DNA from 4 places in the Arthrobacter pasteuri genome. Region 4 is predicted to be linked to each of the others. Evidence: riboswitches for the same ligand, from Rfam matches in the RefSeq annotation. Region 4 holds a riboswitch; each other region holds the start of a gene.
What was found. A riboswitch is a leader RNA that binds a small molecule or an ion and turns the genes downstream of it on or off. The one in region 4 is predicted to bind S-adenosylmethionine.
Positions count from the first base shown of each region.

Region 1: another riboswitch for S-adenosylmethionine. It lies ahead of ACX80H_RS08825 (methylenetetrahydrofolate reductase); the one in region 4 lies ahead of sfnG (dimethylsulfone monooxygenase SfnG).
Region 2: another riboswitch for S-adenosylmethionine. It lies ahead of ACX80H_RS12575 (LLM class flavin-dependent oxidoreductase); the one in region 4 lies ahead of sfnG (dimethylsulfone monooxygenase SfnG).
Region 3: another riboswitch for S-adenosylmethionine. It lies ahead of ACX80H_RS07175 (cobalamin-independent methionine synthase II family protein); the one in region 4 lies ahead of sfnG (dimethylsulfone monooxygenase SfnG).

Region 1 covers NZ_JBTNDO010000001.1:1,863,653-1,867,863, forward strand. Annotated here, with positions in the region: gene metE (5-methyltetrahydropteroyltriglutamate--homocysteine S-methyltransferase) at 1-924, opposite strand, end outside; gene ACX80H_RS08825 (methylenetetrahydrofolate reductase) at 979-1,890, opposite strand; SAM riboswitch class I at 1,987-2,098, opposite strand; gene ACX80H_RS08830 (AAA family ATPase) at 2,438-3,427, opposite strand; gene ACX80H_RS08835 (TnsB C-terminal domain-containing protein) at 3,414-4,211, opposite strand, start outside.
Region 2 covers NZ_JBTNDO010000002.1:323,689-327,899, forward strand. Annotated here, with positions in the region: gene ACX80H_RS12575 (LLM class flavin-dependent oxidoreductase) at 1-1,345, opposite strand, end outside; SAM riboswitch class IV at 1,382-1,495, opposite strand; gene ACX80H_RS12580 (SDR family NAD(P)-dependent oxidoreductase) at 1,588-2,346, opposite strand; gene ACX80H_RS12585 (DUF7793 family protein) at 2,487-2,864, shown strand; gene ACX80H_RS12590 (GNAT family N-acetyltransferase) at 2,924-3,217, shown strand; gene ACX80H_RS12595 (TetR/AcrR family transcriptional regulator) at 3,214-3,792, opposite strand; gene ACX80H_RS12600 (alpha/beta fold hydrolase) at 3,888-4,211, shown strand, end outside.
Region 3 covers NZ_JBTNDO010000001.1:1,526,197-1,530,407, reverse strand. Annotated here, with positions in the region: gene ACX80H_RS07180 (APC family permease) at 1-715, shown strand, start outside; gene ACX80H_RS07175 (cobalamin-independent methionine synthase II family protein) at 809-2,047, opposite strand; SAM riboswitch class I at 2,058-2,154, opposite strand; SAM riboswitch class IV at 2,439-2,564, shown strand; gene ACX80H_RS07170 (PIN domain-containing protein) at 2,770-3,243, shown strand; gene ACX80H_RS07165 (O-acetylhomoserine aminocarboxypropyltransferase/cysteine synthase family protein) at 3,293-4,211, shown strand, end outside.
Region 4 covers NZ_JBTNDO010000003.1:146,277-150,487, reverse strand. Annotated here, with positions in the region: gene ACX80H_RS13895 (O-acetylhomoserine aminocarboxypropyltransferase/cysteine synthase family protein) at 1-1,249, opposite strand, end outside; gene sfnG (dimethylsulfone monooxygenase SfnG) at 1,249-2,409, opposite strand; SAM riboswitch class I at 2,415-2,518, opposite strand; gene ACX80H_RS13885 (hypothetical protein) at 2,618-2,848, shown strand; cyclic di-AMP (ydaO/yuaA leader) riboswitch at 2,984-3,165, shown strand; gene ACX80H_RS13880 (LysM peptidoglycan-binding domain-containing protein) at 3,169-4,128, shown strand.

The DNA of each region.
Region 1 (4,211 bases), on a different contig from region 4:
GACCAGACGAGTGCCGCCCAGTGACCGCAGCGCCTCGGCGGAGGGCCGGGATCCCCGGACCAGGTCAGCGTGGACCGCCTCCACGCCCGCGGCGGCGAGCACGGCGAGCGTCTGGCCCGGCCTCGCCGGATCGCCGGCGGTGCCGTAGCCGGTGGTGACCAGCAGGGCCGGCCGTCCCGCCGTGCCGGCCAGCTGCCGGTACACCCGCTCCACCAGCCCGCCCGGTGCTGCCAGCTCGCCGCCGCGGTCGCCGACCAGGCCCGGCTCGTCCAGTTGCACCCACTCGGCCCCCGCTTCCGCCAGCGACGCGAGGATGCCCGCGTAGGCCGCCACGGCGTCGTCGATCCTCTCCAGCGGGTCGAAACCGGCGGGTGCCCCGTCCTCGGGCTTGGCCAGCAGCAGGTAGGTCACGGGGCCCACGAGCACCGGGCGCAGCACCGCGCCGCGCTCGCGCTGCCGGCGGACGGTCGCGGTCAGGCGGTGCGCCACCGGGACGAACGGTGTTTCCGGGCCGATCTCGGGCACCAGGTAGTGGTAGTTGGTGTCGAACCACTTGGTCAGCTCCAGCGGCGCGCGGTCGCCGTCGCCCCGGGCCAGCGTGAAGTAGCCCGCGGTGTCCACGGAACCGTCCTCCCCGGCCAGGTCTGCGAACCGGGCCGGCAGCGCTCCCAGTGCCGCGCTCGCGTCCAGGACCTGGTCGTAGAGCGCGAAGTCGGCCGGGATGGAGGAATCCCCGTGATCCAGTCCCAGTTCCACGAGTCGGGCGACAGTGCGGTCCTGCAACTGGTCGGCAGCATGCTGCAGGCCGGCCTCGTCCAGGCGGCCCGCCCAGTAGGCCTCGACAACTTTCTTCAGCTCCCGGCCGGGCCCGATGCGCGGGTAGCCGAGGATCGTGGCGGCAGGGAAGGTGTTCTCGGTGCTCATGGTGTTCTCCTCTGGAAGGTGTGGCAGGTCGTGGTTCAGATTCGGGGGGCAGGCTCAGGCCGGGACGGCGTCCGGCGAGCGCGCCGCCGGCAGGTCGATCTCCTCGATGACCCCGATGGACGCGCGATGGTCGTTGAAGGTGAACAGGTGCACGCCCGGGGCCCCAGCCTCGAAAGCCGCCCGGGCCAAGACGGCCGCTGCCTGCACGCCGATCCGCCGGCGTTCGGCCTCACCCGAGGCGGTCTCCAGCCGGTGCAGCAGGGCGGGGTCGGGACGGACGCCGGTCATTCCGGCCAGCCGTTCGAGCCGGCGGATGTTCCCCAGGGGCATCACCCCGGGGATGATCGGGATGGTGACTCCCGCGGCCCGGGCCGCGGTCAGCAGGCGGATGTAGTGGGCGGGGTCGAAATACACCTGCGTGATGGCGAAGTCGGCACCGGACCGCTGTTTGGAGACCAGCACCTCGACGTCGTGCAGGAACGACGGCGATTCCGGGTGCCGGTTCGGGTAGGCCGCCACCCCCACCGCCAGCCGACCGCCGGCGAGCGCGGCCCCGTGCCGGGCCTCGACCTCCCGGATCAGTTCCACCAGGGACTGGGCGAAGGGAAGCTCGCCGCGCAGTGCCTGCGGATCCTGCGGCAGGTCTCCGCGGAGGGCCAGCATGCCCCTCACCCCCAGTGCGACGAGCTGCCGCACCAACAGGTCGAGGCTCGCCCGTGTCTCCCCCACGCAACAGAGGTGGGCCAGCGGGCGCAGCCTGGTGTTGCTGGTCAGGTGCCCGATCAACTCGATCGAGGCCCGGCGCCTCGCGGGTGTGCCGCTGTAGGTCACTGAGACGTAGTCGGGACGGGTGGCCTCGAGTTCGTCGATCGTCCGCAGCACGGCATCCCCGGCTTCCGGGGTGGCCGGCGGATACAGCTCGTACGACAGCGACGGCGGTACCGCTGCCCCTTTCTTCAACGTCATCCCCGCTCCTCGGTGTGTCCGAGGGAGTGCACCAGGATGCGTGCCGGAAACCGGCGATCCCGGCGTGTCGGGACCGCTGGCGGGTGCGCTGATGCATGTCCATCGGTTCTGGCATTAGCACCGGTTCCACTGCTCTCCCGAGGGGAGGGCAGCGGAATGGTTGCTGCGGCGTCAACAAGCCAGATCTCTCGGCCGCTCTTGATGGTTGGTGGGATCACTGTAAGCGGCACCCCGGTCCCGGGTGCAGAACGTGCGGCGACAAGGCGCCGCATGACGTTCCGCGACGCCGATTTCGTCACATACCGCGTCCCCAACGACATATAACGAACCCGTCACATCGTCGGCCCTCCTCCTCGAGGTGTCGACGAGTCGAGTAAGGAAGCGGCGCTCAATCACGGCCGGCAGCATTCAGCGCGTCGACCTGCAGCGCGGCGTCGTGATCGTTCGTCAGCGCCTCGCAAATCCCAGGAACTGCCCGTGCCCTTGGGTGTAGCGGAACTCGGCGTGAGTGAGCGAAGTGAAACGTAGATTCTGGTACTGGGTTTCGCTACACGAATTGAGCTTCCAGGAGTGGATCGTGTGAGTCGCAGCGATAAGTGGCACGTTTTTCACAGCGGTTAGTGGCCGATGAGGAGACTTCTCGGGCTGCATCGACGAGTTCGGGTGTGAGGGTTTCGAGTTTGTTGAGAGCCTGGATGCGGGTGATCTGAGTGAGGAGTCGGTCAACGAGGCGGAAGTTGCCGCCCGTGATACGGATGATGGTTGCGATGGCAGTGGCGTGAGCGATGCCGTCATCGACTGCGGTGTTCTCTGTGGTGGGAAGGCGTTTGGTGAGGACAGCAGCGAGTTCTTCGGTTGTCAGGGCTCGGTATTCGTGGGCGAAACCGATGCGGCTGTAGAGCTGGGGGTAGCGGGCGAGTCTTTTCTCGATGCCGGGCATACCGATGAGGATGACGCCCATGTTGTGGCGGTCGAAGTAGTCGCGGACTTGTTCGAGACCCGGGGCTTTGAGGCGGTCGGCTTCGTCGATGATGAGCAGTTCGGTTCGTCCGCTAGAGCGGGAGTCGGTGTGGACGAAGGGGTCGATGGTGCCGTGTTCGGCATAGTCCACGGCGTAGGAGATGTGTTGGCATGCCTGCGGTAGCCCTTCGTCGATTTGCTTGATGGTTGCTGCGACGGTGGGGGTGAAGAAAGCGGTACGGGCTTGGAGTACTCGTTCTGGTATCGGTGCGAGATCCTCGGTGGCGTCGGTGGTGATGTTGGCTCGCCATTGGTCCCAGGCGTCGGTGGCGGCGTAGTGGCGGGCTGAGAGAGTTTTGCCGACGCCGGGTGGTCCCCAGCAGAGTCCGATGTAGCGGTGCGCGCGGACGGTGTCAGCGAACTCGGTGAAACGTCGGTGCTCTCGGGTGCTTTGGAGAGCAGGCCGATCCGGGATCGCCGGTGGGTTGTCGTTGATTTCCCTGAAACCTCGCGTGAGAAATCTGCGTCCATCGTCTGCTTTGCCGAAGAGGCTGTTCTTGGGGCTAGTCAGTGGCATAGAGGCGCAATCCGTGTCGTGGGGTGGTCGGTGCGGTGGTTTCGGCGCCTATGGTCAATGCCGTGCTTTGGCTCGGATTGACTGGTTCAACTGGCGTGTAGCGGGCGTCAGTGGGGAGGGCGTCTGCGAGGCTGCGACGTTGGCTTAGCTGGTTCTTGAGGTTGCGCCGGCGCGCGGAACGAGCGATTTGGAGGTCTTCGAGTGATACGGCGGTCGAGGCCAATTCTGAGGCTATGGCCCGGCAGAGGTACTCGTCGTTGTAGTAGACGCGGATCTCGCCGACGTCACGTGGATTGAAACGGACAGTGACCTGCTCCCCGACGTACGCGGCGAGTACTGGTGAGATGTAGCGGGTAGAGGCGAACTGGATGCCGTCGCGCTGCACTTTCCGGGTGGTGGCCGCGGTCAACAGGAGTAGGTCGAGGTCATCGGGCCGGGCTGGGCTCCGCGGGATGAATCCGGAAGCACCCCATCGATGGGAGGGTGTTTCTCCGGTTTGCGAGTGGGTTCGCTGGTTGTAGTCCTCGACAATGAATTGCTCGAGGATCCCGTCGAGCTGTTGGAGGTTCAACGTCGGCGGTGAGATGGGTGTGCCGTTCGTGCCGTGGGGGATGTGGCCGGGCAAATGGGGCAACAGTTCGGTGGTGATGGTGCCGTAGAACCGTTCGATTTTCCCGCGGCCCTGGGGCACACCGACTCGTGAGTGGATCAGTCGGGTGTGGGTGTCCAAACGGTCCTGTTCGAGGCGGACTGAGGTGAAATCTGATCCGTGGTCGCTGTAGAG
Region 2 (4,211 bases), on a different contig from region 4:
CCTCGGGAAGGCGGTCGCCCTTGCCGAACAGCTTGTTGCGCAGGGTTCCCTCGACGTATTCCGTCGGATAGGCACCCCGCTTCTGGAGTTCAGGAACCACGTACTGGATGACGTCCTCGAAGGAGCCGGGCGTAATGGCATACGCCAGGTTGAAACCGTCCACGTCGGTCTCCTCGACCCAGGCCTGGAGCTCATCGGCAACCTGCGACCCGGACCCGATGATGCGCGGACCAAGCCCCCCGATACCTGCCCACTCGGCGATGTCGCGCACGGTCCAGGGTTCGCCGTCGTCGTTCACCTTCTGGAAGTTCGCGACGGCGGACTGAATGGCGTTCGACTTCACATTGCCGATGGGCTCGTCGGGGTCGTAGACGCTGAGATCGATGCCCAGCCAGCCCGACAGCAGCACAAGGGCTCCTTCGTAGCTGACGTACTGCTGGTACTCGGCGTGCTTGGCCTGGGCCTTTTCCTCCGTCTCGTCCGTGATGACGGTGAGCATGGTGTAGATCCGTACGGAGTAGCGGTCGCGTCCTTCGGCCTCGACGGCGTCGCGGATCTTCTTCACGGCGTCCTTGAGGATCACTTTGGTGGGTGCGCCGACGAAGACCGCCTCGGCGTTCCCCGCAGCGAAGGCGATCCCGCGCGAGGAGGCACCGGCCTGGTAGATCACGGGCGTCCGCTGCGGCGAGGGCTCACTGAGGTGGATACCGGGGACCTTGAAGTACTTGCCGTCGTGGTTGATGTCGTGGACCTTGGCCGGATCGGTGAAGACGCCGGCCTCACGGTCACGGACCACGGCGTCGTCCTCCCAGGACCCCTCGAGCAGCTTGTAGAGGACCTCGAGGTACTCGTCCGCGTGGTTGTAGCGCTCGTCGTGCTCCAGCTGGTCCTCGTTGCCCATGTTCCGCGCGGCGGAGGGCAGGTAGCCCGTGACCACGTTCCAGCCGACCCTGCCATTGGTGAGGTGGTCGAGGGTGGAGAGCCTGCGGGCGAACGGGTAGGGGTGCTCGTACGCGGTGCCCGCCGTGACTCCGAAGCCGAGGTGCTCGGTGACGAGGGCCATGGCGGAGACGAGCAGGAACGGATCATTGACCGGGGTCTGCGTCCCCTGGCGGAGGGTGGCCTCGTTGGAACCGCCGTAGACGTCGTAGGTGCCGAGGACGTCGGCGATGAAGATGCCGTCGAACAGGCCCTTTTCCAGGGTCTTGGCGAGGTCGGCCCAGTACCGCAGGTCCTTGTAGCGCCAGGACTGATCGTCCGGGTGCCGCCACAGGCCAGGTGACTGGTGGCCCACGCAGTTCATGTCGAAGGCATTGAAGCGAATATGGCGCGGTGATGCGGGCATGAAAGATCCTCATGTCAGGGCACTGCCGTGAGGGTAGCGCCATACTTGCCCGCACGGTGCATGCCGGGCCGAATCCTCACCTGGGGCACCCCGCTACAGCGAGAGGGTTGCCGTCCAACAAACCAGGGTTTGACGTTGGAGCTCTTGATTCTGGTGATGAGCCTAGATGCCCGTCCGCGCCGGCGTCCATATGCATCCGTCACAGTGCGTCACGATCGGCAAGGCCTCGGCCGAGGAGACGGTTACCGAAGGTAGGACGCCCCGTTCACGTCGACCACGGTGCCGCTGACCCAGAGCGGAGCATCCGTGGCAAGCCATGCCACGGTCTGCGCCACCTCCTCCGGGGTGGCCAACCGATTGAACGGACTCTGCGCCCGGACCGCGTCACCCTCCGGACTGTCGAGCACCGTCCGGCCCATGTCCGTCTCGACGAAACCGGGCGCGACCGCCGCCGAGAGGATGCCCGAGGGTGCGAGCGCAACGGCCAGCGACTGGGTCATCGAATGAAGCGCAGCCTTGCTCGCCCCATAGGCAGGGTTCAGGGGTTCACCCCGGTAGGCGCCGCGGGAGCCCACGCTGATCAGCCGACCGCCCTCGGGTCCCGAGGGCCGATCCAGGAGGTGGCGCGCCACGAGCCAGGCCAGGTTCGCGGGCCCCAGCAGGTTGACGGCGAGGGTGCGGCGCCAGGCGTGCTGCCAGTCGTCGAAGGATGCTTGGGCAACAGGATGCGCCTCGAAGATCCCTGCATTGTTCACCAGGACGTCGACCCCGCCGAGTTCCCGCACGGTCTCCTCGACGATCCGCACGCACTCCTCCGGATCGGCGACATCACCGACGACGACGGCGTGACCTGCGCCGGGCAGGGCGTCACGAACCGCCAGAGCAGCCGTCGCATCGCGTCCCGCATGCACGGCGATGCGATGTCCCCGTCCAGCCAGGTCGTGAGCGATGGCGGCGCCGATCCCGCGACTCGCGCCGGTCACCAGAATGCTCAATGTCATGGATCAGACGCTACAGCCCGCATGGCACCGGGAGCCCGAAGCGCTCAGGTCGAGTCGGAACACCGACGAGGAGGCTGAACCACGAAGTCCCCCTTGGTACGCTGTCAAGCTACTGCTTCTACCTCCGGTAAAGGACCTCGATGGACCCATTCAGTGCGCACTTCGACAGGGGGATCTTGAAGCTTCGGTGGAAGCGCGGCGTCGAGATCACCTATGCGCATGCCGTTGCCGCCGCCCGCGCCCTGGCAGAATTCCACGGTCCCACCGCACTGCCGCTCCTGGTCCACATGCATGGCATCACCGGCATCACTCCCGAAGCACGCGTTGGAATGGCTGCATACCGAGGGTTCTCCAGAGTCGCCGTCGTGGGTGAGGACGTCGTCGACGAGGTGATGTCGGGGTTCTCCCACCGCTCCCCCACCGTCACGCGCTATTTCTGCTCCGAGACCGAAGCGCTCGCATGGCTGCTCGACGGCAGCACGGCCGAGCACGCTACGGGACCGGCTTCGCGCGACTAGCACCGGACCGCGGGAAGGGCGCATTGACCCGTTCTCGTGGTGAATGCGAAGGTGACAGCATGAACTCCGGGAACAGCGGGATCCAGGTCACGAACATTGAGGCGAAGAGCCGCTACATCGCGAACCTCGACGGAGACCCTGCGGGCATGGCGGCGTACGAACGGTCCGGCGACACCATCGTCTTTACCCACACGGTGGTCGACGAAGAGGTCGAGGGCCAGGGTATCGGCAGCACGCTGATCCGGTACGCCCTCGACGACGCCCGCGCGCAGCACCTCACCGTGGTACCCCAGTGCGAGTTCGTGGCGGCCTTCATCGGAGACCACCCCGAGTACCAGGACCTGGTGGGCTAGCCTGCCCGTCCAACCCCTTCACCCAGCGCCGCATCGATGAGCACTTCGGCCGCCCGACGCGCTTGCCCTGCCGCTTCCGGGGTCCCGGCGATTGCCGCCGTGGTCTGCGCGCCCTCTGCGAGGATCGACAGCTGTGCCGCGAGGTACGACGGCGCCCCTGCCTCCTCGGCCAGGCGCCCGACATAGTCCTGGAAGGATGCCTTGTGCTTTCGGGCGTACTCCGCGACGTCCGGGCTGACGGCTCCGAGTTCCGCGAAGCTGTTGATGAAGCCGCATCCGCGGAAGGAATCCTCGCCGAACCACTGCGCGAGGAAGTCGAAGATCGCGAGGAGCCGTGCACTCGGCGTCGGGGCCTCGCGCACCGTCGCATCCAGCCCTTCCGTCCAGGACCGGTGCCGGCGCTCGAGGACCGCCAGGACGATGCTGCCCTTCGACGGGAACTCCTGGTACAGCTTCTTCAGGGAGACACCTGCCGCCGCACGCAGCTCGTCCATGCCGACGGCCTGGATCCCCTTTGCGTTATAGAGCTCGTCGGCGGTCGCCACGATGCGGGAGCGGGCCTCGGAAATATCCATGCACCCATTCTACTTGTAGGGAGAACGATCGTTCTATACGATGTGATCACCGGGAGAGAACGAACGTTCTCTCACTTCGAGACAAGGACATGGTCATGGGCTTCATCGCAGTCGGCACCGAGAACACCACGGACATCGAGCTCTACTACGAGGACCACGGAACGGGCCAGCCCGTCGTCCTGATCCACGGCTACCCGCTGGACGGCGGCTCGTGGGAGAAGCAGACCGCCGCCCTCCTCGACGCCGGCTACCGCGTCATCACCTACGACCGCCGCGGTTTCGGCAAGTCGAGCAAGCCCACCACGGGCTACGACTACGACACCTTCGCGGCCGACCTCAACACGGTCCTCGAGACCCTCGACCTGCAGGACGTCGTCCTCGTCGGCTTTTCGATGGGCACCGGTGAAGTGGGCCGCTAC
Region 3 (4,211 bases), on a different contig from region 4:
GGGCTCGGCCGACGGCGGCCTGCAATACATCGTGCTCTCCGTGCTGGGCGGCCCCTTCGGCAAGGCCTTCCTGCTGTGCATCGTGGTGGCCGTCATGGTCTGTACGCTGGCCGTCCACGCCGCCGCCATCCGCATGATGTTCGCGATGGCCCGGGACAACAACCTTCCGTTCAGCCGTCACCTGGGCAAGGTGCACCCGGTCCGGAAGACTCCGACGGTCGCCGCCATCGTGATCGGCGTCATCGCGGTCATCCCGCTGATCGTGAACGTCTCCCAGCCGGCCATCTTCACCATCCTCTCCAGCATCAGCATCGTCCTGATCTACCTTTCCTACCTGCTGGTGACCGTGCCCATGCTGCGGAACCGCCTCACCAGGAAGTGGCCGCTGCCCGACGACGGCACCGAGCCCGGTTTCAGCCTCGGCAAGTGGGGACTGCCGGTGAACATCCTCGCGGTCCTGTGGGGTGGCGCCATGACCGTGAACCTCACCTGGCCGCGCTCGGAGATCTACAACTCCGTGCCGCCGTTCGAGTGGTACCTGCAGTGGGGTGGGGTTCTCTTCGTCGCTGCCGTCATCATCACCGGCGTCCTGATGTACCGACTGAAGCTTCGGCACCGGACGGGTGTCCTCGCCGGACATGCAGCCGCAACACCAGCACCTTCGTCGGGGGGCTCCGCCGAGACGAGATCGCTGGCGTCCACCGAACTGGTGTAGGTCCCGCTGTCCGGCCCCACTTGTCCAGGCATCGCCTGGACAAGTGGGGCTGGAGTTACACCGTCACCCTCTCGACAGGGTGACCGCTGGTGATCAGACGAGTGTTCCGGAGCGGGCGAAGAGCCTGTTCGAGGCGATCTGAGCGCCGCGCCCCAGGGACTCGAGCTTGGCCGCGGCGATCTGCGGGTGGATCCTTCCGCCCAGCCCGCAGTCGGTGGAGGCGACGACGTTCTCCCGACCTACGAGTGCGGCGAACCGCTCGATGCGCTGGGCGACCAGTTCAGGGTGCTCGACGACGTTGGTCGCGTGCGAGACGACGCCGGGAACGAGCACTTTCCCGGCAGGAAGGTCGACGTCCTGCCACAGCGTCCATTCGTGTTCGTGACGGGCGTTCGCTGCCTCGAAGGAGTACGAACCGGCGTTGATGCCCAGTACAAGGTCCACGATGTGGCGGAACTCGATGTCCGTGGTGTGCGGGCCGTGCCAGGAACCCCAGCAGACGTGGAACCGGACCTGTTCCTCGGGTAGTCCCCGCAGCGCATAGTTCAGCGCCTCGACCCGGATCCGGGTGAACTTCTGGTAGTCCTCGATGGTGGGTTCGGGGTTGATCTGGTCCCAGTTCTCCGCGATGGACGGATCGTCGATCTGCACGATCAGGCCTGCTTCGACGATGGCCTTGTACTCCTCGCGCAGGACATCGGCCCAGGCGTAGATGAACTCCTCCTCGCTGGCGTAATAGTCGTTGCCGATCCTGCTCGCGGACCCGGGTGAGAGGGCCGTGATGAATCCTGTCGGGATGCCCGCGGCGCCCAACCCCGCTTTGAGGTTCGTGATGTCGCTGGCCAGTGCAGCGTGCCCGGTGTAGGAGATCGGCCCGGTCGCGGACGGAAAGGCTGTGGCGTTCTTGCCGATCTGGATGCCGCTCTCGGGATCCTGGTAGGCCGCCGCGAAGCGGGTCCAGTCACGCCGGTCGGCGAACGAGGTCAGCCTGATGGCGCCGGGCTCGCTACGGACAGGCTCGGCGAGGATCGGATTGAAGTCCGTCAGTTCCAGGCCGGCGGTGCGCTGGAAGCTGTAGGTCCACCAGGCTCCGTAATCGACCGGGTTGGACATCGCCTTGCCGTACTCGCCATCGCCCGGGATCGTGATCCCGAACTCCTTCTGGCGTTGGACGAGGTCCACCACGGCAGTCGTGAGCAGTCCTTCGAATTCCGGTGTCCGTTCCAGGGTGAAGCCGTCCTCGGCGAAGGTGCGGGCGGCGTTGGCGGCGATCAGTTCCGGTGTGCGGGGCAGCGAGCCGGCGTGGCTGGTGGAGATGCGATCGAGTGTCATGATGTTTTCCTTTCCATCGGTCCTGCCATTAGCACCTTTCCGGACAGGAAATCCGGGGGAAGCTGCAGCGTCATGGAGGCAGGTCTCTCAGCTGCTCTGGATGGTGTGGCTTAGGGCTCTAAATCCACCGGTGACGCAGGCACGTCCCCTCCACAGCCAGAAGGCTGAGCACCAATCGGAGGGGCTGGCCCCATCATGGACGACGATGAGCGCGCCGGAAAAACCAGGGGCGTAATATTCCGGAGCAATTCGGTGCGGAGTCTCGACTCCTGCGGCCGGCGAAATTCCCTGCTACCAGGCGTGGAACCGTCGATAGGCGTGCGAGCGCACGAGGGCACAAAGGCGCGGGGTGTTTACTTCGATCACGATTGCGTGGTTATACTTCCAACAGCTTCATGAATTGTGACCGTCAAGCTCCGACTTGGTCACATACCAACCCCGCGCTCGGTGGGTGGTTCGGATGACGAAGCGGTCCGCATTCACCCCCCGGGGTACCTGGTGCGGGCAAGAGCTCCCGAAAGGACGCGGCCCCGTGCCGCCCGCCGATGACTGCTACCTCCCTTGCTGCCTCCCACGCCCAGGTTCCCCTGTCGGTCGTGAGCATTCACGACTACGAGGCACTCATGGCTCCACGTGAAGCGTTCGTGGACTTCCTCCTCGGACCGCATGTGGCACCGAATCGCACGGAGGACGCCGGTCTGCCCCCACTGGCAGTCTGAGGAATGCCACGCACAAGCGGCCTCCTTCTGGATACCGACGTCGTCGTGGAGTTGCGGAGCCCACGCCCTTCCACGGCTGTCGTCGATTTCCTCCAGCGGAGGAGACACTTCCGTATATTCGTCTCCGCCCTGACGATCGGGGAACTGCATCTGGTGAGCCGGGAGAACCAGCAATATCGGACCGTCGGCGCCTGGGTGCAGGAGTTCGTGAACTCCTACAGCTCGAACATTCTTTCCGTCGACGCTGATATCGCCGCTGTCTGGGGCCCGATGCTGAGTGACGCCGAGGTGTCCGCAGTCGATTCCCTCATTGCTGCGACTGCAATTCATAAAAGCCTTTCCATTGTGTCGGGAAATGTCGAGGTCTACCGGGATTTCCCGGTGTCGGCCATCAATCCCTGGATTCCGGAAGCGCATGCGGTTGGGGCGCCCCCGACCCCGCCATCCCACACGGGACCGGCGACCCGGTCCCTGTAGACCCGCTCGATCCCAAGCCCTGACCACTTCTGCCGAAGGAGCATCTTCGATGAGTACCGGTGACGCCGGCTGTACGGCCACTTCCCAGATCCACGCAGGTTATGAGCCGCAGGCCCCCTACCGGCCCGTGGCAGTCCCCATCTATCAGACCGCGGCGTATGAATTCCCGGACTACGCATCGGCCCGGCGCATGTTCGCGCTGAAGGAGCCGGGCTTCACCTACACGCGGACCGGCAACCCGACGGTGGCAGTGCTGGAGCAGCGGATCGCTGCGCTCGACGGCGGCGTGGCCGCACTGGCGACGGCGACCGGGCAGGCCGCGGTCGCCGTCGCCCTGGTGTCGCTGGTCCGCGGAGGTCAGCACATCGTGGCGTCGTCGAAGCTGTACGGGGGGACGGTGGACCTGCTCACGGACACCTTCGACGATTTCGGGATCGAGGTCAGCTTCGCCGACCCCGCGCACCCCGGTGCCTGGCAGGCCGCTGTGCGCCCGACGACGCGGGCCTTCCTGACCGAATCCATCGGCAATCCGCTCGCCACGCTGCAGGACCTGCCGGCGCTTGCCGCGGTCGCCCATGCCGCCGGGGTGCCGCTGGTGGTGGACAACACCCTGGCGACCCCGGCCCTGTTCCGGCCCCTCGACCACGGGGCTGACATCGTGGTGTATTCGGCCACGAAGTTCCTCGGCGGGCACGGGAGCACCCTTGCAGGTGCCGTGGTCGACGGCGGGCGCTTCGACTTCTCCGCCTACCCGGACCGGTGGCCGCAGCTCACCCGGCCCAAGCGCCGCTACGGCGGGGAGGTCCTGTGGGAACGCCACGGCCACGGCGCGTACCTGGCCCTCGCACGCAGCAAGTACCTGCACGACCTGGGCCCCTCGCTCGCACCGGGAAGTGCCGCGCAGATCCTGCAGGGGCTGGAGACCCTGGACATCCGGGTGGCCCGGCACGCCCGGAACACCCGCGAGG
Region 4 (4,211 bases):
ACAGGATGTCGTCGAGATCCTCCAGTCCCACCGAGATGCGGACGAGGTCCTCGGGGACGCCCGCGGCGACGAGCTGCTCCGCGGAGAGCTGCTGGTGCGTCGTCGAGCCCGGGTGGATCACGAGGGTGCGGGAATCGCCTACGTTCGCGAGGTGCGAGGCGAGCTGCAGCGACTCGATGAACTTCTGGCCCGCCTTGCGCCCGCCCTTGATGCCGAAGCTGAACACGGATCCGGGGCCCTGCGGCAGGTACGTCTTGGCGCGCTCGTGGTGGGCGTGCGTGGGAAGCCCCGCGTAGTTGACGTACTCGACACGGGGGTCGGCCTGCAGCCACTCGGCCACGGCCTGCGCGTTCTCGAGGTGCTCGTCGAGGCGCTGGGCGAGGGTCTCCACGCCCTGCAGGAGCTGGAAGGCCGACATCGGCGACAGCGAGGGCCCGATATCGCGGAGCTGTTCGGTGCGCAGCTTGGTCAGGAACCCGTACTCGCCGAAGTTCCCCCACCACTGGATGTTCCCGTAGGAGGGGACGGGCTCGGTCATCATGGGGAACTTGCCGTTGCCCCAGTCGAAACGGCCGCTCTCCACGATCACGCCGCCGAGGGTGGTGCCGTGCCCGCCGATGAACTTGGTGGCGGAGTGGATCACGATGTCCGCGCCGTGCTCGATGGGTCGTACCAGGTAGGGCGTGCTGAGGGTGGAGTCGACGATGAACGGCACGCCGGCGTCATGCGCCACCTTGGCCAGGCCCGCGAGGTCCGCGATCTCGCCCGAGGGGTTCGCGATGACCTCCGCGTAGACGGCCTTGGTGTTCTCGCGGATCGCCGCCGCGTAGTCCGCCGGATCCGTTCCCGGGACGAAGGTGGTCTCGATGCCGAAACGGCGCAGCGTGACGTCCAGCTGGGTGACCGTCCCGCCGTACAGCTGCGAGGCGGCGACGATGTGGTCGCCTGCCTGGCAGAGCGCCGCGAAGGTGATGAACTCCGCACTCATGCCCGACGCCGTCGCCACCGCGCCGATGCCGCCCTCGAGGGACGCGATGCGCTCCTCGAACGCCGCGACGGTGGGGTTGCCGATGCGCGAGTAGATGTTGCCGTACTTCTGCAGGGCGAAGAGGTTGGCGGCGTCGTTCGTGTCCTTGAAGACGAACGACGTCGTCTGGTAGATCGGGACGGCCCGGGCGCCGTGGGTGGCGTCCGGGGTGCCGCCGGCGTGGAGCGCCCGCGTGCGGAAACCGAAGGAACGTTCTGCCATCAGACACCTGCCTTGCTGGGGACGGCGAGCGTACCGTCGGGGTCGAAGTCCACTCCCGCGCTGCGGGCCGCATCCGCCTCGAGTTCCCGCACGATCGGCAGGATGTCGGTGCCGAAGGCGGCCACTTCCTCCTGGAAGTGCAGGTAGCAGGTGAGGAAGAGGTTCACGCCGATTTTCTTGTACTCCACGATGCGCTCGGCGATCTGCTCGGGCGTTCCGATGAGTTGAGTCTTGAAGCCGTCGTTGTACTGCACGAGGTCCTCGAAGGTGGAGTCGGCCCACATGCCCTTGCCGTCCTTCGTCGAGGGGCCGGCTTCCTGCACGGCGTCGCGGAAGCCCTCCACCGCGGGGCGGTGCGCCTTCTCGACGATCTCGCGCAGGGTGTCGCGCGCCTCCTTCTCGGAGTCGCGTGCGATGACGAACCCGTTGAGGCCGTACCGCGGACGCCGCCCGGCCTGCTCGGCGGACGCCTGGACGCCGGCGATGTTGTCCTTGAATCCCTCGAGGTCCTTGCCGTTGGAGAAGTACCAGTCGGCCACGCGGCCCGCGGTGGCCTGGGCCGCCGTCGAGTTCCCGCCGAAGAAGACCTCGGGGTGGGGGCGCCCCGGAACGTCCACGGGAGCCGGACTCAGGGTGAAGTCGTTGATGTTGTAGTACTTGCCCGCCTGGCTGTAGCCCTCCTCCGTCCAGAGCCCGCGCAGCACACGGATGAACTCCTCGGTGCGGACGTAGCGCTCGTCGTGCTCGAGCCATTCGAGGCCGAAGTTGGTGAACTCGTCCTTCAGCCAGCCGGAGACGATGTTGACGGCGGCGCGGCCGTTCGAGATGTGGTCGGCGGTGATGATGTACTTCGCGAGCACACCGGGGTGCCACATGCCCGGGTGGACGGCGGCGATCACCTTCAGCTTCTCGGTGGCCGCCAGCAGGGCGAGGGAGAACGACGTCGCCTCGTGCTGCTTGTCCGCGCCGTAGGACGCGGCGTAGCGGGTCTGGGAGAGGGCGTACTCGAAGCCGGCGTCCTCGGCGATGCGAGCGAGCTTCTTGTTGTAGTCGAAGTCCCAGCTGGTGCGCTGCTCGATGGTCGAGACCACCAGGCCACCGCTGACGTTGGGGACCCAGTAGGCGAACTTGAGGGGCGTGGAAAGGTCGGCGATGCTCATGGTTTCCTCCATCGGTCTGGCAGTAGCACCCTAATGTCGCCGCGATGGTGCGGGGCCAGGGTTGCTGCGGCGTCAGTGAGCCAGATCTCTCAGCCGCTCGGGATGGTCACGTCGAGTGTGACACCGGGGCGCCGCAGATCCAAACAATATGTCGCCCAGTGGCAGGGATGCATCACCGGGTGTGAGCTCTCCTGCCTAGGGTGGAGGAATGGATAGCTGGAAGTCCGCGGGACGCACGCAGGAACGCAAGCTCTGGAACACGCTCTTCTGCGTCGGTGTCGTGCTGACCGTCACCCTGGGGAGCAGCATCCTGCTGGTCGCGGGCAGTGCCGGGTCGGCGGCCTCCGCCTGGTTCTATGTGCAGCAGTGGGTGCTGCTGGCTCTCAGTGCGGGCGGTACGGTCCTCGCCTTCCGTCGCTGGCGGTCCCTCCGCGCGTAGGGCACGGGCCGTCATGCCGCGCATAGGGTACGGGCCGTTATGCAAATGTGACAAACGCGGGGAGCGCTGGGTATCGTCGTCGCGTGCCTCCGTTCATAGGAGGCCCTCCCGGATGGATTGCCGAGCCCTGCCGCCGAACGGGATACGCACATCACCGAGGCGGGGACGGGGGAACCACAGTTCCACCGGGCGCGCAGGACCACCTGTCAGCGTCCTCGGGGTTAAGTCGTATCGCATCACCAACCGTTGATGCCCACGGCCGGGTGACTCCCATCCGAACCCGACAGCTCACCCCGCAGGCATGGGAGAGGTATACATCCATGTCACGAAAGACTTCCCCGGCGCGCCACCGTGCCGACATCGACGGCAACATCGCGCTGACGGGCCTGTCCCGCGCAGCGAAGGCCCACGCCACCGCCGTCGGCCGTCCGATCGCCATCGTCGCCGTCACCTCGGGCCTCGCGCTCGGCGCGGTGGGCACCGCCCACGCCGGTGAATACTCCGACCAGCGCACGGCCTCGGTTCCCGCTGCTGCCGCTGCGTCGGTCGTACCGACCCCTGCACCGGCTCCGGCACCCGCCGCTTCACCTGCCGTATCGGGCGCCATCCACACCGTCGTCGGCGGCGACACCCTCGGCGCGATCTCGGCCGCCTACGGGGTGGACCTGACTGCGGTCCTCGCAGCCAACGGCCTCTTGCTCACATCGGTGATCTTCCCGGGCGACAGCATCGCCATCCCGACCGGAGGCGGAGCGCAGGCCCCGGCGCAGACCGTGTCTGTTCCCGTCGTGTCCGTTCCCGTGGCCAACGCTGCGGCAGCGGTCACCCAGCAGGCACCCGCTATCGCCCCGGCAGCGCCGGTCCAGCAGGCCGCAGCCGTTGCGCCGGCCTCGGTCGCCGCTGCCCCCGCATCGAGCGTGTACCTCGCCTCGGCGGACATCACCCCGATCGCTTCCTCCAGCGGCGTCGCCGGCACCCTTGTGGCGTCGGCCCAGGCGCAGCTCTCAGCGGGCGCGATCCAGGACTGCACCGTGCTGGTCGAGAAGGCGCTGCGTGCCGCCGGCATCTCCGTGGGCGACCTCGGCCCGTCGCAGTTCTTCCAGTTCGGCTCCACCGTGGCGACCCCGGCCCCCGGCGACATCGTCATCACGGCCGGGCACGTGGCCATCTATGTCGGCGGTGGCCAGGTCATCAGCAGCGGCATGAACGGCTCGAACCTCACCATGCAGCACCCCCTCTCGGACCTCCCGGGGGCATCCTTCGTTCGGGTAGCGGGCTAGTACCGGAACGGACCATACGCGGGAAGCGGCAGGTGCTTGGACGGGGCGCCTGCCGCTTCCTCTTTTAACGCGGGCCGGTCTTC